Regions from separate parts of the Limnohabitans sp. TEGF005 genome, predicted to be linked through region 3. Evidence: predicted binding sites of a transcription regulator. Region 3 holds the regulator's gene; each other region holds the start of a gene.
The links. The regulator FNR, encoded in region 3, switches genes on or off when oxygen is low (the NO sensors DNR and NnrR bind a similar motif). The targets are predictions, from matches to a motif close to TTGATNNNNATCAA.
Positions count from the first base shown of each region.

Region 1: the regulator FNR is predicted to act here: its motif matches at 2,286-2,299, upstream of ACZ5RG_RS14315 (DUF2189 domain-containing protein).
Region 2: the regulator FNR is predicted to act here: its motif matches at 2,357-2,370, upstream of ACZ5RG_RS00145 (fatty acid desaturase).
Region 4: the regulator FNR is predicted to act here: its motif matches at 3,167-3,180, upstream of ACZ5RG_RS13745 (universal stress protein).

Region 1 is NZ_AP029226.1:2,877,520-2,883,413, forward strand. Features, by position in the region: gene minD (septum site-determining protein MinD) at 1-82, opposite strand, end outside; gene minC (septum site-determining protein MinC) at 126-899, opposite strand; gene ACZ5RG_RS14310 (DUF2788 domain-containing protein) at 1,188-1,397, opposite strand; gene ACZ5RG_RS14315 (DUF2189 domain-containing protein) at 1,397-2,251, opposite strand; gene ACZ5RG_RS14320 (Spy/CpxP family protein refolding chaperone) at 2,373-2,873, opposite strand; gene ACZ5RG_RS14325 (YgaP family membrane protein) at 3,068-3,262, opposite strand; gene ACZ5RG_RS14330 (heavy-metal-associated domain-containing protein) at 3,289-3,486, opposite strand; gene ACZ5RG_RS14335 (heavy metal translocating P-type ATPase) at 3,551-5,782, shown strand.
Region 2 is NZ_AP029226.1:29,987-35,880, reverse strand. Features, by position in the region: gene fba (class II fructose-bisphosphate aldolase) at 1-540, opposite strand, end outside; gene pyk (pyruvate kinase) at 758-2,191, opposite strand; gene ACZ5RG_RS00145 (fatty acid desaturase) at 2,428-3,543, shown strand; gene ACZ5RG_RS00140 (phosphoglycerate kinase) at 3,778-4,971, opposite strand; gene ACZ5RG_RS00135 (AzlD domain-containing protein) at 5,082-5,429, opposite strand; gene ACZ5RG_RS00130 (AzlC family ABC transporter permease) at 5,426-5,894, opposite strand, start outside.
Region 3 is NZ_AP029226.1:1,388,270-1,394,163, reverse strand. Features, by position in the region: gene ccoG (cytochrome c oxidase accessory protein CcoG) at 1-645, shown strand, start outside; gene ACZ5RG_RS06675 (nitrogen fixation protein FixH) at 667-942, shown strand; gene ACZ5RG_RS06670 (hypothetical protein) at 963-1,259, shown strand; gene fnr (fumarate/nitrate reduction transcriptional regulator Fnr) at 1,302-2,024, opposite strand; gene hemN (oxygen-independent coproporphyrinogen III oxidase) at 2,236-3,618, shown strand; gene ACZ5RG_RS06655 (sulfite exporter TauE/SafE family protein) at 3,701-4,378, shown strand; gene ACZ5RG_RS06650 (sulfite exporter TauE/SafE family protein) at 4,444-5,259, opposite strand; RNA gene ssrS (6S RNA) at 5,289-5,468, opposite strand; gene ACZ5RG_RS06640 (cell division protein ZapA) at 5,514-5,840, opposite strand; gene ACZ5RG_RS06635 (DUF904 domain-containing protein) at 5,837-5,894, opposite strand, start outside.
Region 4 is NZ_AP029226.1:2,755,801-2,761,694, forward strand. Features, by position in the region: gene ACZ5RG_RS13730 (DMT family transporter) at 1-148, opposite strand, end outside; gene ACZ5RG_RS13735 (alkaline phosphatase D family protein) at 265-1,887, shown strand; gene ACZ5RG_RS13740 (TetR/AcrR family transcriptional regulator) at 1,995-2,618, shown strand; gene ACZ5RG_RS13745 (universal stress protein) at 2,684-3,106, opposite strand; gene ACZ5RG_RS13750 (ABC transporter substrate-binding protein) at 3,490-4,746, shown strand; gene ACZ5RG_RS13755 (carbohydrate ABC transporter permease) at 4,892-5,752, shown strand; gene ACZ5RG_RS13760 (carbohydrate ABC transporter permease) at 5,776-5,894, shown strand, end outside.

The DNA.
Region 1 (5,894 bases), 1.5 Mb from region 3:
CCAGGCCAGTGGCGAAACTGGCGCTGGTCGTGGTTTTGCCCACGCCGCCTTTGCCAGAAGTCACAACAACGATTTTTGCCATGGGATTTTCTTTCTTTGACAAGATATCAATATAAATTCGATGATCAGAGCTTCAGGGGCGACACCAACAACTTGTCACCCTCCGGACCTGATTGCAGAGAAACTTGGGCGGCTTGCCCCCAAACGTCTTTGGGCAATGCATTTTCGCTGGTGCGGTAAATGCCAGCGATGGAAATCAATTCAGGCTCCATGGCCTGCGCAAAGATGCGTGCCTCTGTGTTGCCACGTGCGCCTGCGATGGCCTTGCCACGCAAAGCAGCATAAATGTGAATATTGCCATCGGCAATCACTTCTGCGCCCGCATTCACGATGGCCAAAACAATCAGATCACGCCCTTTGGCATACACCTGCTGACCTGAACGCAATGGTTTGTCGATCACCATCGGGCCCAATGCGGCAGAAGGTGCGGTGGGTGTGGTCACTGGTTCAGGCTTAGGTGACTCTTGCACAACCGCAGCAAGCTGGACAGAACGCCGAATGCGCGCATCACTGGCATCGACCAAGCCCAGGGCCTTGGCTTGCTCCAAAAGAGGTCCTTGAGCGCCTTTGATGGCCAAAGGCCACAAAGCTTGTTCACGCAAAAGGGGGAGCAAGCTGGAAAGATCAATTGAAGCGTCGTTTTCTTCCAAATTCAAAAAACTGACATCAATGATCACAGGATCCTGGTCAAAAAACCCGGGACTGTCATCCAGTTGTTGCTTCAAAGACTGCGAAATGGCCTGTATGTCTGTGGTTTTGAGTACCAAGGCGACCAAAGACAAATCAGCGCTTTTGATGTCGTAACAGTTTGAAAGAGGTGCTTCTGAAACGATCGCCATGGTGCCATCAGGGGGAGGAAAGGGGCAAATCTTAACAGCGCAGTTGTTCTTTGTTCTTTCTCTATAGATTTATATCTTTAAATAGTGGTAGTAGATAAGGAAGCCACTTGTGTGTGGACAAGCTGTTTTTTCTCAGCAATGACAACAACTTGCGTCGCATGTGAAGGTGTGCACCGCAGCGCTTTTTTGGTGTTTCGCCAAAATGAACAACTTTTAGATCGGACTTCAAGCTGTGGATAACCTAGGGTTTGTTATTTTTTTATCCACAGGCTTATCCAGAACAGGATGTCATGTTTCGAGCAGCCATTGGATGACGCCTTTGGCCACGAAACCCAGCATGCCAAATGCCAGTCCCAGAAAAATAACAAATGTGCCAAATTTCCCGGCTTTGGATTCCCACGCCAATTGACCAATGATGAACAGCATGTAGAGCATGAAAGCTCCGACACCGATCGTCAGGCCAAACCAGGCGAATTGTTCTTCGTTGAAGCCCAACATCACCGTTCACCTTGCTCGGTGATGCGTTCTTCCAGATCAGAGACATCCACAAGGTGCCGATAAGCATGCCAGCTGCCATGCCCCAGCATGGGAATGACCAGGATGAGGCCCAAAAAGAGTGAAAAAATGCCCAGCATGCAAAAGCCAATGATCAAAAAAGCCCACAAAGTCATCTGCAAAGGGTGGGTCAGCACGGTTTTCCAGCTTGTCAGTACCGCTTGCAACACGGTGACTCGGCGGTCCAACAACAAGGGCATGGACACCACACTGGAGGCAAACACGGGCACGGCCATCATGCCGCCCAGGCCGATCCAAAGTTCAAATAAATAGCCCTCTTTGGCCAACACCACATGGCGTATGAAGTCGACAGGCGTGTGAATGGGGCTGGGTGCCAACAGGGTGATCAGGGCGGCTGAGGTGATGACCCAGCCAGTGGCAGCCAGGCCCAGTAACAAGCCAAAGCGAATCAGGCTCCAGTAGCTGTCAGGTTGGTGTTGCAAGCGCATTTGCCACTGCGTCCAGGTTTGCACCAGCAAATCAAAATCGACCTTTTCCCCCCGTTCCATGGCGCGACTCATGGCATACAGGCTGGTGGCCAGCACGGGTGCCACCACCATGAAACCCGACAAATAACCCACCAACAACCAAAATTGGTCGTGCGCCAGTAAAGCGATAAAGCCACCGAAACCGGCCAGCACAAGGCCGTGCATGGTGCTCAGCAAAGGCGCTCGAGCCATGTCCTTGAACCCCAAGGCCAACCATTGCATGGGCTGATCGGCTGCGATGGGCCGAATGGGCGGTAAAAAAACGCCAGAGCGTGTCTGCGTGGTATCGGAATGGAACTTTTGAGGCATGCACAAAGCTTAACCAGACAAGGCGGTCTGCACCTTGATGTGGGTCAAGTCAAAAAATGCAACAAAAAGGCCGCTCATGGAGCGGCCTGGTGCTTATGACAAGTCGGGCTTGCCAGTGTTGTCAATGTTGGCCGTGGTGCCCGCCATGCTCCTTGCCACCGCGCATGCCTTCACCCATTTTTTTCATGCCGCGTGCGGTTTCTGCATCGAACACTTTCTTTTGTGTGTCGCTTAACGCGGCATAAAAGGTTTTGGTGGCGTTGGCGTGCTTTTGCATTTGTGCATCGCGTTGACCTTTATGGGCTTGCATTTGGTCGATGCGCTCAGGAGTCGTCATTTTTTCCATGGCGGCCCGGTCAGGATGCGCCATGGGCTGAGTGGGGGGCTGCATGGCTTGTTCGAAAGCAGTCCAAGCAGATGCTTGACCGGCTTCGAGTTTCAGTTTGCCTTTCAAATCGGCCAAGTGTTTGGCATGGCGTTCGCCCATTTTGGCGTGCATTTTGTCCATGCGTTCAGCGCGGGGGTTGTTGGTTTTGATCTCAGGGGCGGTCTGCGCCAAGGTCAAACCGCTCAGGCCAGCCAACAAACTGGCAGCAATCAAGGTGGTACGAATCGATTTCATGGAAAACATCCTTTCAGTGATGGGATGTCGTCAGTGTGCGTGGCCTGTGTTGCTGTGCAGTGCGGTTTATGCAGTGATTTGTAAAGACAGATGAAGCTTTGTGCCGTGGGCTGATTTGTCAGGCCAAAAAACCCCCCGATCCAGTCGGGGGTGAGCCTGTTTCGGAAACAGGGTGCCGAGTCAGAACGGATAAGTCAGACGTTGCGGTTTTTGCAAGTGTTAATGCCCAGCAAGCTGTAAGGTGGACACCAGCCCATCAGCCCTGTGGCAAGTGGTACCAAGCCCAACCAACCCCACCAGCCAACGGTGCTGGTGGCAGCCAATGCGATCAGAACCAGTCCTGCAAGGATGCGGATGATGCGTTCGATACTGCCGATATTTTTGTTCATGGTGAGTTCTCCCTTGGGTTAAAAAATCAGGTGATGACGCGGTAGCCTTCATCGGCAACCGCCTTGGCGAGCGCAGCGCGGGGTTGGTCAGATTCAACTTGCACTTTGTTTTGTGTGCGGTCAATCGTGACTTTGGCTTGGGCATCCAGTGCCAACAATGCCTTGGTCACGGCCTTTTCGCAGTGGCCACATGTCATGCCTTCAACGGTGAAAATCTGGTTCATGATGTACCTTTCAGACAAGCCCTTAGGGGTTTGTTGAAGCATAGTTCAAAACAAATCGCACAACATGACACAGATCAAGACCGAACCCGTTGCCAGCAACACCGTGATGGACATCGGCATTGGTGGCATGACCTGCGCCTCGTGTGTGGCACGGGTCGAAAAAGCACTCAACAAAGTGCCCGGCGTGGCGTCGGCCTCGGTCAATCTGGCCACCGAAACAGCACGCATTGTCGTAACCGATCCGGCGTTGACCGACGCCCGCTTGCGCCGAGTGGTGCGCGATGCCGGTTACGAACCCCGTTCAGTGGAAGCAGCCGAGGCGCAGGCCAACAACAACTCGCCTTGGACAGGTTTTGCGCCCGTCGGCTTGGGTTTGGTGTTGTCCGCGCCTTTGGTGCTGCCCATGTTGGGCGATCTGTGGGGCCAGCACTGGATGCTGCCCGCTTGGGTGCAGTTTGCGTTGGCCACGCCCGTGCAATTCATTTTGGGCGCGCGTTTTTACAAAGCAGGCTGGCACGCCCTCAAGGCTTTGACCGGCAATATGGACTTGCTGGTGTCTTTGGGCACCACGGCGGGATGGTTGTTGTCGGTGTGGCTGTGGCTGACTGCGCATGAAGGTCACACACCCCATTTGTATTTCGAAGGCTCGGCCGTGGTCATCACTTTGGTGTTGCTGGGCAAGTGGCTCGAAGCCCGAGCCAAGCGGCAAACCACCGAAGCCATTCGCGCCTTGCACGCGTTGCGGCCCGACAAGGCGCACTGGATCAGCGAAGACGGCGAAGTCGATGTGCCGGTGGATGAAATTTTGAAGGGCGATCTGATCGTGGTGCGGCCAGGCGAGAGTTTTCCACTTGATGGCGAACTGATTGAAGGCCAGACGCAGGTCGATGAGTCCATGCTGACAGGTGAGCCTTTGCCCGTGTCCAAAACCGCAGGCGCACAGCTCACCGGGGGATCAATCAACGGTGACGGACGCGTGTTGATGCGCGTGACGGCGGTGGGCCATGAGACGGTGCTCTCACACATCATCCGATTGGTCGAGGATGCGCAAGCCGCCAAAGCACCGATTCAGCGGCTGGTTGACAAAGTGGCTGAAATCTTTGTGCCTGTGGTGCTGTTGGTGGCGCTGGTCACCTTGGGTGTTTGGATGCTGCAAGGCGCGCAATTTGAAACCGCCTTGATCCACGCAGTGGCGGTACTGGTGATTGCTTGCCCGTGCGCGCTGGGCCTGGCCACGCCTGTGGCCATCATGGCGGGCACGGGTGTGGCGGCCAAACACGGCATTTTGATCAAAGACGCGCAGGCGCTCGAGATGGCCCACCGCGTGCAAACAGTGGCCTTTGACAAAACCGGCACGCTCACGGTGGGGCAACCACGGCTGACACACCAAGTACCCGCCCCGGGGCAAGACGAAAGCATCGCCCTGCACTGGGCTGCCTGCGTGCAAAGCGGCAGCGAACACCCGCTGGCCCGTGCCGTTTTAGCGGCAGCGCAAGCTCAAACACAGGCACAAGGTCTGAAGTTGTTGACCCCTGCCGACTTGGCCGCTGTGCCGGGTCGGGGTGTGCAGGCCACAGTCGATGGGCACCACTTGCTTTTAGGCAGTCTGCGGTGGCTGCAGCAAGAAGGCCTGGACACCGCTTTGTGGGCCAGCGAGGTGGCCACCTTGCAAGCGCAAGGCGCTACTTTGTCCGCATTGGCCGAACGCACCGCTGCGGGTGTGCAAGGCCTGCTGCTGCTGGCCTTCGGCGACGAGCCCAAGGTGGGGGCTGCCGAGGCCCTTCTGGCGTTGCGCGGGCGCGGCTTGAAACTGGTGATGATCTCCGGCGACAACCAAGCCGCCGCCGAAGCCATGGCGCGTCGTTTGGGTTTGCGCCCCGAAGAGGGCGAAGTGCTGGCCGACGTGTTGCCCGGCGACAAGGCTGCGCAGGTGCAAAAACTGCGCGAGGGCGGGCGCATCGTGGCCATGGTCGGCGATGGTGTGAACGACGCACCGGCGCTGGCAGCCGCTGATGTGGGCATGGCCATGGGCAATGGCACCGACGTGGCCATGCACGCGGCGGGCATCACCCTCATGCGCGGCGATGTGGCATTGGTGGGCGCCGCGCTCGACATCTCGGCCCACACCGTGGCCAAGATCAGGCAAAACCTGTTTTGGGCCTTTGCCTACAACGTGGCGGGCATACCGCTGGCGGCGCTGGGCTATCTGAACCCGGTGATTGCCGGGGGGGCCATGGCGCTGAGCTCGGTGAGTGTGATGGCCAATGCCCTGCTGCTCAAGCGCTGGAAACCCTGAGCATGGGATGCACACAGACGGCTCGTTGAGTTTGCGGCAGGCAAGCCCTTCGGCCAAATGTGAGCAGGGCCAGATCACCTGTTTTTGACATTCGTCATGGTGCGTTTGTGCA
Region 2 (5,894 bases), 1.4 Mb from region 3:
CTGCGCGGCTTCTTCGGGGTCGGTCAGCATCTGGCTGTGGTCCAGTTTGCCCACCGCGCCAATGCCGTCTTCTTCACCGGCCTCGCCGGTTTCGAGGTTGCCCAGACAGCCCAGCTCGCCCTCGACCGACACGCCCAGCTTGTGGGCCATTTCGACCACGCGGCGGGTCACATCAACGTTGTACGCAAAATCGGCTGGGGTTTTGCCGTCTTCGAGCAAGGAACCGTCCATCATCACCGAAGAAAAACCGAGGTTCATGGCGCCTTGGCAAACCGCCGGGCTTTGGGCGTGGTCCTGGTGCATGACCAGTGGAATGTGCGGCCACTGCTCGGTCGCGGCTTGAATCAAATGTTTGATGAAAGGCTCACCCGCGTATTTGCGAGCGCCCGCGCTGGCCTGCAGGATGACCGGCGCACCGACCTCGTCGGCAGCGGTCATGACGGCCTGGACTTGCTCTAGGTTGTTGACGTTGAAAGCTGGAATGCCGTAGCCGTTGACGGCTGCGTGGTCCAGCAGCTCGCGCATTGAAACGAGTGCCATGGTGGTGATGTCCCGGGAAGTTGAAAATTCAGGCGAGCTGGGATGTACCCGGCTTGTAACTGGACATGATTTTATAGGTTTCGATCTGACACAGGCCTGAACCACTCGCCCGCCAGCAGACCATCGGCTGGCGAGTCCAGGGTCTGCGCGAACCGCCCGAAGGGCCGCCCGCTTGGCGGGCGTGCCCCTCAAGAGGGGCCGTTTGAGGCCCTCGCTGTCAGGCGACTTTGCAGATTTTGAGCATGTTGGTGCCACCGGGCGAGCCCATGGGCTCACCGCAGGTGATGGCGTACACATCGCCCGAACCCACAATGCCCCGGCTTTTCAGGTGCGTTTCGGCTTCGGCCAGGGCCGTGTCACGGTCGGCGCTGGTGTCCATCAACAAAGGCCGCACGTTGCGAAACAAGGCCATCTTGCGCTGCGAGGTCAATTTGGTGGTCAGGGCGTAGATCGGGATGTGCACCCGGTGACGGCTCATCCACAGTGCGGTAGAACCCGATTCGGTCATGGCCACGATGGCTTTGGCACCCAAGTGGTGGGCTGTGAACAAGGCCCCCATGGCGATCGACTGGTCAATGCGGCTGAAAGACTGGCCCCGGAAATCGGCGTCCAGCAACACGTCCTCAGCGCCTTCGGCAGCCAAACAAATCTTGGCCATTTCTTCCACGGTTTCCAGCGGGTATTTGCCCGCTGCGGTCTCGGCGCTCAGCATCACGGCGTCGGTGCCGTCCAGCACGGCGTTGGCCACATCGGACACCTCGGCGCGGGTGGGCACCGGGTTGGTGATCATGCTTTCCATCATCTGGGTGGCGGTGATAACGACCTTGTCGTGCACCTTGGCCAGCTTGATCATGCGTTTTTGCAGTGCAGGCACGGCGGCGTTGCCCACCTCGACGGCCAAATCACCCCGGGCGACCATGATGCCGTCGCTGGCCTTGAGGATCGCTTCGAGGTGGGGAATGGCTTCGGCACGTTCGATCTTGGCGATCAAACCGGGCTTGTGGCCGTATTCGGCCCCCGCCACGTTGCACAGCTGGCGGGCCATTTCCATGTCGGTGGCGTTTTTGGGAAAGCTCACCGCCACATAGTCGGCACGCAGGCTCATGGCGGTCTTGATGTCGTCCATGTCCTTGGCAGTCAGGGCTGGTGCCGTCAGGCCGCCACCTTGTTTGTTGATGCCCTTGTTGTTGGACAGCTCGCCACCGAGCTTGACGGTGGTGTGCACCTGCTCGCCCTTGACGGCGTTGACCGTCAGCACGATCAGGCCGTCGTTGAGCAAGAGCACATCGCCCGCTTTCACGTCACGGGGCAGTTCCTTGTAGTCCAGGCCAACACCTTGCAAGTCACCGGGTTCGGTGCGCGAGGCGTCCAGCACAAAAGGCTCGCCCGGCTCCAGCATCACTTTGCCTTCGGCAAACTTGCCCACGCGGATCTTGGGGCCTTGCAGGTCGGCCATGATGGCCACTTCGCGACCAGCACGCTGAGATGCTGCACGCACCAGAATGGCGCGGTCCACATGGTCTTGTGCCTTGCCGTGGCTGAAGTTCAGGCGCACCACGTTGACCCCGGCGCGGATCATGGCTTCGAGCAGGGCAGGATCGCTGGAAGCAGGGCCTAAGGTGGCAACAATTTTGGTGGCACGACGTGTCATTCGAGAGATCTCCATGTAATTTGGTTTCAATTTTCACACGAAATCGGTTACATCACGGGTTCTTTTGGCTGCGCTACCCTGGACGCCGGGCAGCAAGGGTGAGGCGACGCCCCCGCCCAGAGGTCCAGGGATATATGCCGATTCCCCCCCTCTGAGGCCCCTCAATTGATCCTTGTCAGCCCAACAAGATGTCAGGGCGACTAAACTTATGCCCAAGCTACCTACACAGAATCGTCATGACCGCATTGCACACACCGACTACTGACCAGCCCATTTCTTTGGACCAGCCTCTGCCGCACCGCAAAACTTTGCGCGAATGGCTGATCCCCTTGTCTGAGCGCAGCACCGTCCGGGCCTTTGTGCTGTTGATCCTGGACTACGCCCTGTTTTTCAGCCTGATCACAGGCACCATCGCCCTGGATGCCGTCTGGGCCAAAGTGATTTGCGCGCTGGCCGCCGGCTTCGTGATCGGCCGTTTGTTCATCATCGGCCACGACGCTTGCCACCAGAGCCTGACGCCCCGCCGCGAACTCAACAAGGTGCTGGGCCGCATCGCGTTTTTGCCCTCGCTCACGCCCTACAGCCTGTGGGACACCGGCCACAACGTGGTGCACCACGGCTACACCAATCTGAAGGGCGTGGACTTTGTCTGGACACCCCTGACAGCGACAGAGTTTGAGGCCCTCAGCCCCATGCAACGCCTGCTGCAGCGCGCCTACCGCAGCGGCTGGGCTCCTGGTTTGTATTACATGATCGAGATCTGGTGGAAGCGCGAGTTCTTTCCAAATAAGAGCCACATGCCTACACGCCGTCCGATTTTCTTCAAGGACAGCTTGCTGGTCACCCTGTTTGCCGCCTTCTGGATCGCCACCCTCGCGGCGGCGGCCGTCTACACCGGCCAATCGGTTTGGCTGTCGGTTTTGCTGGGTTTTGCCGTGCCGTTCTTCTTTTGGAACACCATGATCGGTTTTGTGGTGTATGTGCACCACACGCACGTCAAAGTGTCTTGGCACGACAACAAAGCCGCCTGGACCAAGGCCGCGCCCTTTGTGTCCACCACCGTGCACCTGACCTTCCCGTTCAACATCGGCGCACTGATGCACCACATCATGGAGCACACCGCACACCATGTGGACATGAGCATCCCGCTGTACCGTTTGAAGCAAGCGCAGGCCAAGCTCGAAGAGATGTTGCCTGGCCGCATCATCGTGCAGCGCTTCTCTTGGAAGTGGTACTTCGAGACCGCTAAGAACTGCAAGATGTACGACTTCACACGCGAGTGCTGGACCGACTTCAAGGGCAACATGACCAGCCCGGTACGGGGCAACCTGCCCGCCACAGCGCAAGCCTGAACGATCATTCGTTTGAAACCACAAAAAACCCCGCCATGCGGGGTTTTTTGTTGGGCGCAAGCAGCTCATGTCCAGCTTGGTCAGGGGCACCTGGTCTTGTCATGCCAGCGAACGCGGGTATCCATGGCCACCAAAGGCATGGACCCCCGATCAAGTCGGGGGTGACAAAAAGATCCATGGACCCACTTGGAGATCCATGGACCCACTTGGCTCCTGGCTGTCCCGACGGCAACTTCAACCCGCAGCGCGCTTGGCCAGAATCTCGAACGCGGGCAAGGTCTTGCCTTCGAGGATTTCGAGGAACGCGCCGCCACCTGTCGAGATGTAACCCACCTGCTTTTCAATGCCGTATTTGGCAATCGCGGCCAGGGTGTCACCACCGCCTGCAATGCTGAAAGCACTCGACTCGGCAATCGCTTGCGCGATGACCTTGGTGCCGTTTTCAAAGGCGGCGAACTCGAACACGCCCACCGGGCCATTCCAGACAATGGTGCCCGCCTGCTTGAGCTGAGCGGCCAATTTGGCGGCTGTCTCGGGGCCGATGTCCAGAATCAGGTCGTCGTCTTCCACTTCGGTGGCTTTTTTCACCGTGGCCACTGCGTCAGCCGCAAAGGTCTTGGCCGTGACCACATCGGTCGGGATCGGCACTTCGGCACCACGGGCTTTCATGGCGTCGATCACCGCCTTGGCCTCGTCCACCAAGTCGGCTTCGGCCAGGCTTTTGCCAATGTTCAGGCCTGCGGCCAGCATGAAGGTGTTGGCAATGCCGCCGCCCACGATCAGTTGGTCCACGTTTTGCGACAGGCTTTTGAGGATGGTCAGCTTGGTGCTGACTTTGCTGCCCGCCACGATGGCCGCCAGCGGGCGCTTCGGGTTGGCCAGGGCTTTGCCGATGGCGTCGATCTCGGCGGCCAGCAGGGGGCCAGCGCAAGCGATGGGGGCGAACTGGGCAATGCCGTAGGTGGTGCCTTCGGCGCGGTGGGCGGTGCCAAAAGCGTCGTTCACGTAGATGTCGCACAGCGCGGCCATCTTGCGGGCCAGTTCTTCGTTGTTCTTTTTCTCGCCCTTGTTGACGCGGCAGTTCTCGAGCAGCACAACCTGGCCAGGGGCCACGGTCACGCCATCGACCCAGTTGGCCACCAGCGGCACATCACGGCCGAGCAACTCACCCAGACGCTTGGCCACCGGGGCCAACGAGTCTTCGGGCTTGAACTCGCCTTCGGTGGGGCGACCCAAGTGGCTGGTCACCATGACGGCCGCGCCAGCGGCCAGCGCCATCTGGATGCAGGGCACGCTGGCCCGCACACGGGTGTCTTCGGTGATGCTGCCATCGTCGGCTTGCGGCACGTTCAGGTCGGCACGGATGAAAACGCGTTGGCCTGCGGCTTGGCCGTTGGCACACAGATCAGAAAAGCGGATGACGTTCATGATGGGGCTCGGTTGAGAAAGTGACTTTTTGTGATTTTAAAAGCGGGCATGAACAGCGGCTGACACCTTGGCCGGTACGAACCCCGAACAACGCCGGGATGGCCCATGAATCACCAGCCTAGGCCAAGATGCAAAGGCAGGTACACGGCCATGCCCGCGATGATGGTGAACAGCACATCGCGCCGCCAGAAAAAGACAGCCGTACCGACCACGGCCGAAAACAAGCGCGCGTCTTGCCAGGTGGTGATCAGCACGCCTTGCACGGTGACGATTTCGGGCACCACCACCGCCGACAAAGCGGCAATGGGTGCGTATTGCAAGCCGCGCTGTGCCCAGTGGGGCAACTGCCAGCTCTTGCTAGAGATGAAAAAGAAACTGCGCGTGAGCACCGTCACCAGTGTCAGCCCGACGATGACCGCCAAAGTCCAAAGATCGGTGCCACCCCATTGCAGGCTCATGCGGGAGCTCCCGGGCTAGGCCGAATTTTTTCGACCGTCAGGCACAAAACCACGGCCACGGCAATCGCCACCACGATGTTGAGCTTGAGTGGCAAGCTGTAGGCCACCACCGCCGCCACACCCGCCACCGCAGCCGACAACATGCGCATGCGCGAACTGGCCAAGGAACACTGGATGCCCAGCAGGCACAAAATGCCCGCAAAGCCCAAGCCCCAGCTGGGCGGGATCAGGTTGGCCAATGCGATGCCCACAAAACTCGCCACGATCCAAGACAACCAGTTGAGGAAATCGTTGCCCGCCAAGTAAGCCTCTTGCTCGTGCCGCTCTTGCGCGGTCTGGCCCGGTTGCGCGTATTTGCGGGTGAACAGCACGTAACTGATGTCGGCCGTCAGGTAGGCGTGGAACATGCGCTGCCAACGCGGCAGGTGGATGAGGAAAGGCCGCAGGTGCAGGCTGAACACGACA
Region 3 (5,894 bases):
GGCCTCGGCGCATGTGTCGACTGCAGTTTGTGCGTTCAGGTGTGTCCGACTGGCATCGACATTCGCAAGGGTTTGCAATACGAATGCATTGGCTGCGGCGCCTGTGCAGACGTGTGTGACACGGTGATGGACAAAGTGGGCTATCCACGCGGATTGGTCAAATACTCGACCGAAAACGCCATGCAGAACCACTGGACGGCAGAGCAAACTTGGCGTCATGTGTTCCGTCCTCGTGTTTTGATCTACATCGGCATTTTGGTGCTGGTGGTGGCGGCTTTGTTCACCAGTCTGGGCTTGCGCAAACCATTCAAAGTAGATGTGGTCCGCGACCGCGCTTCGTTGGCCCGAATTGTGGCCGGAGGAAAAATTGAAAACGTCTATCGACTGCAGATCATGAATGCGGCCGAAACGCCCTTGAACTTCCGCCTGACGGCGCAAGGCTTGCCCGATTTGTCACTGGTTACCGACAGTGATGTGCGTGTGGCACCGACCGAATCTCTTTGGGTCTCGGTCCGTTTGCAGTTGCCTTATGACGCAGCACCTTCTGGTTCGCACCCGATTGTGTTCACGATACAGTCGGTGAAAGAGGGCGGGCAGGTGCTGGCCGAATTGCAGGAAAAATCCGTTTTCCTGGTGCCTCGTTGATATTTTCACAAAGGTTTGAGCATGTCCAATCCCCGTGTTTCCAATTTGCCCAAGCAGCCTTGGTGGTCTTATGGCCACGTCTGGCTTGTGATTGCCGGTCCTTTGGTGGTGGTGGTCGCTTCATTCATCACCTTTTATCTGGCTGCGAATGGCCAAGACCCCGTGTTGAGCCAGTCCAGCGTTGATGTCAACGCCAATGCGGCGGATGCACGAACCACACTCGCACCCGCAATGCAAGCCAGAAACCATGCGGCCACGGGCACATTGCCCTCGACCGATTCAAAAAACAAACCCTGAACGGGTTGCAGGAGACCGACATGTGGGCAAAACGAATGATGTGGATTGCATGGCCAGCATTCCTGGTGGCGGGTCTCCTCGAGGTGCTGGTGTTCGCACTGGTCGACCCGCAGGATTTGCAATGGTTTGGGCACTCGTTGTCCTTGTCTCGTCAAGGCGTTTACACCTTGGCTTTTTTCGCCTTCTGGGCCTTGACCATGGTGTCGAGCGGACTGACCACGCTGTTGGCCATGTCTCCCTTTGAGGTCAATCGCTGTCCTGTGCCTGGAGACCAACGGCCGAGCGACTGCTCTCGTCAAGGCGGAAAAGGCTGCTGAAAAGGCTGAATTGCGCCAGGCATTCAAGCCTGGCGCAGGGCTTTATTGGCAATGGTGGTTGCTGTTCACCAAGCGTTGCAAGCCATCCGTGTCCAAGATGCGCACATGCCGTTGCTTGACCTCGACGGTGCCGTCTTCGACAAATTTGGAAAATGTTCGGCTCACTGTCTCAAGTTTGAGCCCCAGGTAACTGCCGATTTCTTCGCGGGTCATGCGCAAGACCAGTTCTGATTGCGAAAACCCCCGTGCGTGCAAGCGTTGCACCAGGTTCAGTAAAAAGGCGGCCAAGCGCTCTTCGGCCCGCATGCTGCCCAAAAGCAGCATCACACCATGCTCACGCACAATCTCTCGGCTCATGATTTTGTGCACATGGCTTTGAAGTGCTGTTACTTCACGTGAGATCTCTTCAATGCGGTCAAAGGGCATGACGCAGACTTCGGCGTCTTCCAGAGCAACGGCGTCGCAGCTGTGTTGGTCGTTCACGATGCCGTCCAGACCGATGATCTCGCCCGCCATCTGAAAGCCCGTGACCTGGTCGCGTCCGTCTTCGGTGGCCAGACAGGTTTTGAAAAAACCGGTTCGAATGGCGTACAGCGAGGTGAACTTTTCACCGTTGGTGAACAAGGTGGCTCCACGTTTGATTTTCCGACGGACAGCCACCAGATCGTCCAGGCGGTTCAAGTCGTGGTCGCTCAGACCCATGGGCATGCACAACTCGCGCAAGTTGCAATTGGAGCAGGCGACGTTGATGAGTTGGGGATTCATGGTTTATCTCATGGTGCGGAAATGGATTTGCCTTGGATCAAGCTGTTAGCTTAAACCTAAAAAACAATCAAATTTGAGGGTCTACCCGGTTCAGGCCAAAAATCACCAATAACCAGTAGTCAGTTGACTTGAGTCAATACTTCGGGTGATGCAAACGGGCAAAGTCGACGCCTTGTTTTGAACACGATCGAACTTAATAAGGGGCAGACACATGTCCGTCATCACGCCTGAATTGCTGACACGTTTTGATGTGCCTGGCCCACGCTACACATCGTACCCAACGGCAGACCGTTTTGTAGAAGCCTTTGCTGAGGCTGACTACGTGCAAGCATTGGCTCAGCGCCAATCTGGCGTGGTCGGCAAGCAAACGCCCTTGTCTTTGTATGTGCACATCCCGTTTTGCGAGTCGCTTTGCTACTACTGTGCTTGCAACAAAATCATCACCAAACACAAAGAGCGGTCTGCTGATTATTTGCGCTACCTGAGCAAAGAGATTGAGTTGCACACCCGGCATTTGGGGCGGGGGCAGTCGGTCAGCCAGTTGCATCTGGGCGGCGGCACACCCACATTTATGAGCGATGACGAATTGCGTCAACTCATGAGTATGCTGCGCCAGCATTTTGAATTCGTGCCGGGCGGGGAGTACTCGGTCGAAGTCGACCCGCGCACCGTCGATGAAGGCCGATTGGCCGTTTTGGCAGAGCTGGGATTCAACCGCCTGAGCTTTGGCGTGCAGGACTTTGACCCTGCTGTTCAAAAAGCGGTTCACCGCATCCAGCCAGCCGATCAAGTCTTTCAGTTGGTCGATGCCGCCCGCCGCCTCGGCTTTGAGTCGATCAATGTCGATCTGATTTATGGTTTGCCGCTGCAAACGCCTGAGTCCTTTGACCGCACCTTGGCACAGATCAACAGCCTGCGCCCGGACCGCATCGCCCTTTACGCCTATGCGCATTTGCCCGAACGCTTCAAGCCCCAACGTCGCATTCATGCCCAAGAACTGCCCTCGGGCGGTGACAAGGTGGCGATGCTGTCGCGTTCGTTGGATGCATTGACCGATGCGGGTTATGTGTACATCGGCATGGACCACTTTGCCTTGCCGCAGGATGCTTTGGCGGTGGCAAAGCGACAAGGTCGTTTGCACCGCAATTTTCAAGGCTACAGCACACAGGCCGACTGCGACCTGATCGCTCTGGGCGTTTCATCGATTGGCCGCGTGGGCGCAAGCTACAGCCAGAACGCCAAGACCATGGAAGAGTATTGCGACCTGCTGGATCAGGGGCACTTTCCGGTGGTGCGTGGCTTGACTTTGACCCGCGATGACCTGATCCGTCGTTCGGTCATCATGGCGTTGATGTGCCAGGGACATTTGGAGTTCGAGGCCATCAATCTGGCTTGGCTCATTGACTTCCAAACTTTGTTTTCCAAAGAACTGGCCCAGCTGGAATCCATGCAAAGCCAAGGCCTGGTGCAGTTGAGTAATACCGGCATTCAGGTCACACCGATGGGTTGGTTTTTTGTACGAGGTGTGGCCATGGTGTTTGACCGTTATCTGCAAGCCGACCGCAACCACACCCGCTTTTCTAAAATCATCTGAGTGATTGCGTTGAACGGGTGTCCGACCACCTTGAGTGCTGCTTCGCAGACAATGCGGTCATCGAGCAACAAGTGGACCTTCTATGCAAAGTTCTTTGGCCATGACGGCCTTGATGATGGGCGTGTTGGGCGGCCCCCATTGCGTGGCGATGTGTGGCGCAGCCTGTGCGGGCCTTGGCCAGGCAGCGGGTGAGCGGCGCAACCAGGCTTTGTGGGCCTTTCAAATCGGCCGCTTGGCCGGGTATTCGTTGCTGGGCGCAGTGGCTGCGGCCAGTGTGCAGGCGTTGGGGTGGCTAACCACGCAGTCGGCCGCCATTCGACCGGTGTGGACTTTGCTGCATTTGGCGGCTTTGGCGCTCGGCTTGTTGCTCATGCTTCAGGCCAGACAACCTGTGTGGCTCGACGACGTGGCACGCCGACTGTGGGCTCGTGTCCGAGCCTTCAACACCCGATGGGGGCGCGCTGCGCCCTGGATGGTGGGCGGTTTGTGGGCCTTGATGCCCTGTGGCCTGCTGTATTCGGCCGTGATGGTTGCTGCATTGACCAGTCAGCCGTTAGAGGGAGCGGCCACCATGGCCTTGTTCGCGCTGGGCAGCAGCCTCAGTCTGTGGGCCGGGCCATGGTTGTTTTTGCGCATGCAATCCTTGGGCGATGGGGCATGGGGCATGCGCGTGGCGGGCTTGGCCTTGGCTGCCGCGTCGGCATGGGCCTTGTGGATGGGCCTCGTGCACGATCAAGCGCCTTGGTGCGTGACACCCTGATCTGATGCCTTACGCTCTTAAGGCGATTCGGGCGTTAGCGACACACCTTCCCATTTTTGGGGATATCAGGCGGACAAACCCTTGTAGAGCATGTAAGCGGCCAGCACGTACAACACGCTGGCAAACACGCGCTTGAGTTGTTTCACGGGCAGTTTGTGGGCTGTGGCCGCACCCAGAGGGGCCATGAGCACGCTGCAAACGGCAATCACCACCAACGCAGGCAGCCACAGGTAACCAAAGCTGTAATCGGGCAGATTTTGGACGTTCTGGCCACTCACGATGTACCCCATCACATTGGCCAACGCAATTGGAAAACCCAAGGCCGCACTGGTGGCCACGGCGTTGTGAATGGCCACGTTGCACCAGGTCATGAAAGGCACGCTGATGAAACCGCCACCAGCACCCACCAGGCCAGACAGCAGACCGATCAGACCGCCTGCGCCCAGCAAACCGCTGAAACCCGGCACTTGGCGCGTTGGCGCGGGCTTTTTATCCAGAAACATCTGCGTGGCCGAAAAGCCCACAAACAGTGCAAAAAACAAGGCCAGGTAAGTGCCCTTGGCAAACGCAAAAATACCCAAGCTGCCGATCAAGCTGCCGATCACGATGCCCGGGGCCAATCCTTTGACCAGGTCCCAGCGCACGGCCTTTTTCTTGTGGTGAGCCCGCACACTCGACACCGAGGTAAAGATGATCGTGGCCATAGAGGTGGCAATCGCCATCTTGACCGCCAGATCAGGCCCAACGCCACGCGCACCCAGCAAATAAGTCAGGAACGGCACCATGATCATGCCGCCGCCAATGCCTAAAAGCCCTGCCAAAAAACCGGTGCAAAGGCCAAGAACAGCCAATTCGGCCAACAGCAGAGGTTCGATGATCATGGTATCGGGGGGGGGGGTAATGGAAGTAGAAGGTGTCTGCGAGTGCCACCGGACCGGCATCCTGAACCGGGGTTCAGGTGGGCGAGGGCAGACTGGCGTTGGGTTCATCTGACGCGAGATGATCACGCTCACCAGCCAATGTACCAAGCCCGGGCTCTAAGAGCATTGGTTCAAGGAAATATAAAGCCCGGCATGCACCGCAGACAGCGCGATTGTAGGTCTTAATTTAAACCCGCAAGCAGACCAAGCCTGTCTTAAATCAACTGCCCATCTTGTTCCAGAACCTGATCGAGTCGTTTGAGCAACTGGCTTAAGCGGTGCTGGGATTCTTGAGGAATATCAGATACAGCTGCAGTGGCAAGCGTTGTGCTGGGCGCTGCCTCTGGCGACTCAAACGCCAGGTTCAAGGCGGCCAGAACAGCAATCCTGTCGCGCGCCTTGATCTTGCCCGCATCGCGAATTTTGCACATGGCCACGTCCACTTTGCTGACCGCTGAAAGCAAGCGTTCTTCGCCTCCTTCAGGGCAACCCAAAATGTAGCTTTGGCCCATGATCTGGACATCTAATTGTTTGTTGCTCATGCTGAAGCCTCAGGAGATGCAGGGGCAGATGTGGGCAAGCGCTCGATCAAGGCA
Region 4 (5,894 bases), 1.4 Mb from region 3:
CTCCGATGCAGCGCAGGCTGGCCTGAAACAGCGGTGCCACCTCCGACATGATGGCCTTGACCAGCACCTGCTGCAGCCCCCAAAACATGCAGCACGCCAGCAGCATGCCCACGGCCAAACCGTCCAGATTGTCTTTGCGCAAATTCATGCCCGCATTGTGCCGTGCGCCAGTGCGCTCAGCTGTCGCCAGTGACTGCGCCGTGCGCCGTGGCATGCGGCAGTTAACATGCCAACAACGCATGCCCTGCAGCGCACCGACTTGCCATGAAGCCACTTGAACACCTTGCAACTTTGACGCGCAAAGATCCTCGGTCTGCGCTGACCCGGCGCGACTGGCACCGCATGGCTTTGGCGTTGGCTTTGTCACCTTGGCTGGCGCCTGCCACCCAAGCGCAAACGCTGAACAGCGCGTCGGGCGCTGCGCAAGGGCCGCGTTGGCAAGTCGACCCGTTTAGCCTGGGCGTGGCCAGTGGCCAGCCGCAGCCGGACAGCGTGGTGCTGTGGACGCGCTTGCACATGGCAGAGGCCGACGCGCCGCTCAAGGCACAGGCCATCAGCGTGGTGTGCGAGGTGTTTGCCGATGCCGCCTTGCGTCACCCCGTGCGCCAATGGCGCGTGCAGACCGACGCAGCCCGCGCCCACAGCGTGCATGTGGTGGCGACTGGTTTGCAGCCGGGGCGGCCTTATTGGTACCGATTTGTGTGCGGCAGCGCCAGCAGCCCGGTGGGCCGCGCCCGCACCAGCCCGGGCGTCAACGACGCGGTGGACCGCCTGCGCATCGCTTTGGCTTCGTGCCAGCATTACGAGCAGGGCTACTTTGCGGCCCACCGCGAGATGGCCCAGCGCGATCTGGATCTGGTGCTGTTTGTGGGTGACTACATTTATGAAAGCTCCAACCCGCAGTACATGCTGCGCCAGCACTTGGGCGGCGTGCCCAAGTCGCTGGACGAATACCGGGACCGTCACGCCCAGTACAAGAGCGATGCCGATTTGCGGGCATGCCACGCCGCCCACACCTGGCTGATGACTTGGGACGACCACGAGGTGGTGAACGATTACGCCAACGACGTGGACCGAAACTTCACCGACCCTCAGGTATTTTTGCGCCGCCGGGCTGCCGCCTATCAGGCGTACTTTGAACACATGCCGGTGCGCTTGGGGCCTGATGCGGCCAAGCCCAGCCAGATGCGCATCCACGACCGCATGGCTTGGGGGCAGCTGGCTGATTTGTGGACGCTGGATTGCCGCCAATACCGCGACCACCACGCCTGCCCTGACCCGATGCGTGGCGGTGGCCGTGTGGTGGTGGGTTGTGACGCCTTGGCCGATCCGTCGCGCAGCATGCTGGGCGCGGCGCAAGAGCAGTGGTTCACCGAGGGCCTGACGCGCAGCACCAAGCGCTGGAAGCTGGTGGCGCAGTCCACCCAAATGAGTTCGAGTGGGGTGAACACGCCTTTGGGGCGAAGTGCGTTCACCGATGGCTGGGACGGCTACCCGCAAGCCAGGGCCAGGTGGCTGGACACCGTGGCCCAAGCCGGGCTGCAAAACGTGGTGGTGCTGGGTGGTGATGTGCACATGAACGTGGCGGCCCAGTTGCGGGTGCAGCCCAACGACGAGCGCTCGCCCGTGGTGGCCAGCGAGATCGTGACCACATCGGTCACCTCACGCGGCTTGGGTGAGAAGTTGTTGGCCCAAATCCGCGACAGCAACCCGGACATCTTGCATGCCCGTTCGGACGAACGCGGCTACACCTTGCTGGACATCAAGCCCGAGGGCATGCGTGCCGAGTTCATGACCACGCCCAACCCGGCTCAGGCCCAGGGTGTGTTCAAGGCACAGGCGCAATGGCTTGTTCGCGCTGGCGTGGCGGGTCTGCAAAAAGCCTGATGGACACCCGAGGCGCCAAAACAAGCGCAGCTCCCAGCTTTTGCATTCTTCAGGCTTGGGAGTGACCAAGTAGTCATTTTTCCGATATGCGGGACTAGAATCTGGCCATGACCACTCACGCCCAGACCCCGCCCAAAAAGTCGTTCAAGATCCAGATGTTGGCCGCCCGAGAGACGGCGATCATCCAGTCGGTCAACCGCCTGCTGGCCGAAAAAGGGTTTGACGCGATGACGGTGGACGAAGTGGCTGCCGAGGTGGGCATTGCCAAAGCCAGTCTGTACAAGCATTTCACCAGCAAAGAAGAGCTGGCTTGTGCGGCCATGGTGGCCGCCATGCGCAAGGCGCAAGCGTTTATCCAGTCTTTGCCAGCGGAGCAAGCGGCCATCGACCAGCTCAAGGCGGTGACCCGCTGGACCATGACCCTCAAGCTGGAAGGCCTGATGCCGTCCTTGCCCAGCCAGAACTCCAGTTTGCGGGCCACCTTGATGACCAACAAGGATTACATGGACGGCTTGATGGAAGTCAGCGATGCGCTGGGGGGCTGGATCGAAAAAGCCCAAGCCCAAGGCCAGATCAACCAGGCCCTGCCCGCGGTGGCGGTGCTCTACACCTTGTTTGCGCGGGCCTGCGACCCGGTGCTGGAGTTCCTCAAGATGGGCGAGCAGCACACCGATGAGCAAATCCTGGATTTGGTGATGAGCACCTGTTTTGACGGGCTGAGCGCCCGCTGACCCTGAGGCGCACCCTGACTTGCAGGGACGCCCTCCCACCCAAAGCGCTCAAGCTGTTTGGATGTTCAGCGCACCAACAGCACCGGCACTTTGCAGTGCGCCAGCACTTGAGTGGCCACCGAGCCCATGACCAGATTGCCCAGGGTGCCGTGGCCGTGCGAACCCATCACCACCAAGTCAAATTTGCCGCTGTCGGCGGTTTTGGAGATGATTTCGCCTGCGTGACCCACTTTGGACACGGTTTTGGCATCAATGCCGTGGCGCAGCAAGAATTTGGTGACCGGGCTGAGCACTTTTTCTGCTTCGTCGCGGTGGTAGCTGTCGACCATTTCTTTGCCCACCACGGCGCGAGCGCGGGGCGGCAATTGGGGCTGCACCGTGACCAGGGTGTAGCTGTTGTTGGCACTGAACAACTCGTCGTGAGTGCTCAAGTAAGCCAGCATTTTTTTGGTGTAGTCGCTGCCGTCAACGGCCAATAAGATTTTCATGGGGTGCTCCTTATTGAGATCAAACAAGCTTTGAATGTAGTCAGCTCTTGGATACGGTTTTTGACTTAGGTCATGAAGTTCACGAACAAGCCCGCCGCACCGAAGGACGAGCGCTCATCGATGGCGGTTTGGAAAACTGAGCGAACTGTGCAGGCGAAATGTCGGTTTTCACAAACTTTCAAGCAGATACAGGGGAAAGTCCTAGGCATATCTTGCAAATAAGTACAGGTTTGAGGCGAATTTGTATAAATGCCGAGGCAAGACATCATCAAAATTCATCCCACGGTGAGTACAGCCGTGTGCCAACAACATTCATCATTCAGGAGACAACCGTGAAATTCCGCCTCGCTTCCACTCTCTGCGCCGCGCTGTTCAGCGCCGGCATGGCCCAAGCGGCCACCGAACTCGTGATTGCCACCGTCAACAACGGCCACATGATCGAAATGCAAAAACTCGGCAAAAACTTTGAAGCCGCCAACCCCGACATCAAACTCAAGTGGGTCACCCTTGAAGAAGGCGTGCTGCGTCAACGCGTGACCACCGACATCGCCACCAAAGGCGGCCAGTTCGACGTGATGACCATCGGCATGTACGAAACTCCGATCTGGGGCAAAAAAGGCTGGTTACAAGAACTCAAAACCGACGCCGCCTATGACGTGGACGACTTGCTGCCCGCCATGCGCAATGGCTTGAGCGTGGACGGCAAGCTGTTTGCAGCCCCCTTTTATGGCGAAAGCTCGATGCTGATGTACCGCAAAGACCTGGCCGACAAAGCCGGTGTGCAAGTGCCCGAGCGTCCCACCTGGCCACAAATCAAAGACTTGGCTGCCAAAATGCATGACCCCAAAAACGGCGTGTACGGCATCTGCTTGCGTGGCAAGCCAGGTTGGGGCGACAACATGGCCTTCCTGTCCACTCTCGTCAACACCTTTGGCGGTCAGTGGTTTGACATGAACTGGAAGCCGCAGCTCGAATCCAAGCCTTGGAAAGACGCGATCAACTTCTACGTTGATTTGCTCAAGAACTACGGCCCACCCGGCTCCTCGGCCAACAGCTTCAACGAAATCCTGGCACTGACCAACTCCGGCAAGTGCGGCATGTGGATCGACGCCACCATCGCAGCCTCGTTCGTGAGCGACCCCAAGCAGTCCAAAGTGGCTGACCAAATGGCGTTTGCACAAGCACCCACCATGGCCACCCCCAAAGGTGCCAACTGGCTGTGGGCTTGGTCGCTGGCCATTCCTGCGGGTTCCAAAAATGTGGCCGCTGCACAGAAGTTCGTGACCTGGGCCACCTCCAAGGACTACATCAACCTGGTGGGCAAGACCAACGGCTGGGGCGCTGTGCCCACCGGCACCCGCAAAAGCACTTATGCCAACGCCGACTTCTTGAAGGCTGCGCGTTTTGCCAAGGCTGAGAAGACCGCCATCGACTCGGCCAACCCGAACGATTCCACCTTGCCCAAGAGCCCGTATGTGGGTGTGCAGTTCGCTGCCATCCCCGAGTTCCAGGCCATTGGCATCGCAGTGGGTCAGCAAATGAGCGCGGCCTTGGCGGGCAAGTCCACCGTGGACGCAGCCCTCAAAGCCAGCCAAGTGGCTGCCGATCGTGAAATGAAGAAAGCTGGTTACTACAAGTAAGCGGCCGATGCGGACCACGGGCAGGCACCACAGCGGTGGGCCTGCCCGTTTTTCCTCAAACCCTTACTGCTTAAGCCTTGTGTGCAAGGGGCCGTCAGACCCGACGTCAAGTTACCGCCTTCGCACCTGTTGAGAGATACCCCTTATGAATCGCCTGCTACCCCGTTTGCTGCTAACGCCCGCCATCGCCACGCTGTTTTTGTGGATGATCGTGCCCTTGGTGATGACGATTTACTTCAGCGTCATCCGATTCAACCTGCTGCAGCCTGACCAGAGTGGTTTTGTTGGGCTGGAAAACTTCGAATACTTCATCACCGACCCATCCTTTGGCTCGGCGGTGAGCAACACCTTGCTGCTCTTGGGCAGTGTGATCGCCATCACCGTGGTGCTGGGCGTGGCGATTGCCTTGCTCATCAACGAGCCATTTGCCGGACGCGGCTTGGTGCGCGTGCTGCTGATTTCGCCTTTCTTTGTCATGCCCACGGTCAATGCGCTGCTGTGGAAAAACATGATGATGAACCCGATTTATGGCGTGCTGGCGCAGGTCTGGATCTTCTTCGGTTTGACGCCCGTCGACTGGTTAACCGACTTACCGCTGCTGAGCGTCATCATCATGGTGGCTTGGCAATGGTTGCCGTTTGCCACCTTGATTTTCATGACCGCGCTGCAAAGCATGGACCGCGAACAACTCGAAGCCTCGCGCATGGATGGTGCCCACTATGGCCAGCAATTGCGCTACTTGTACCTGCCTCATTTGGCGCGATCGGTGGCTGTGGTCGTCATGATCGAGTTGATCTTTTTGCTCAGCGTGTTCGCCGAGATTTACACCACCACCGGGGGCGGTCCGGGCGACGCCAGCACCAACGTGGCTTTTTTGATTTTCAAACAAGCGCTGCTCAATTTTGACGCGGGCGTGGCCTCGGCGGGTGCTTTGTTTGCCGTCGTGCTGGCCAATATTGCAGCGATCTTCATGATCCGCCTGGTCGGCAAAAACCTCGACAAATAAGACCAATTGATAAGGCCTGAACCATGTCCCGAACTTCTACCCTGACCCTCGCCTATGCCGTGCGCACTGTGGCCGCATGGGGCGTGGCCTTGCTGCTGTTTTTTCCGCTGGGTTGGCTGCTGCTGACAGCATTCAAAACAGA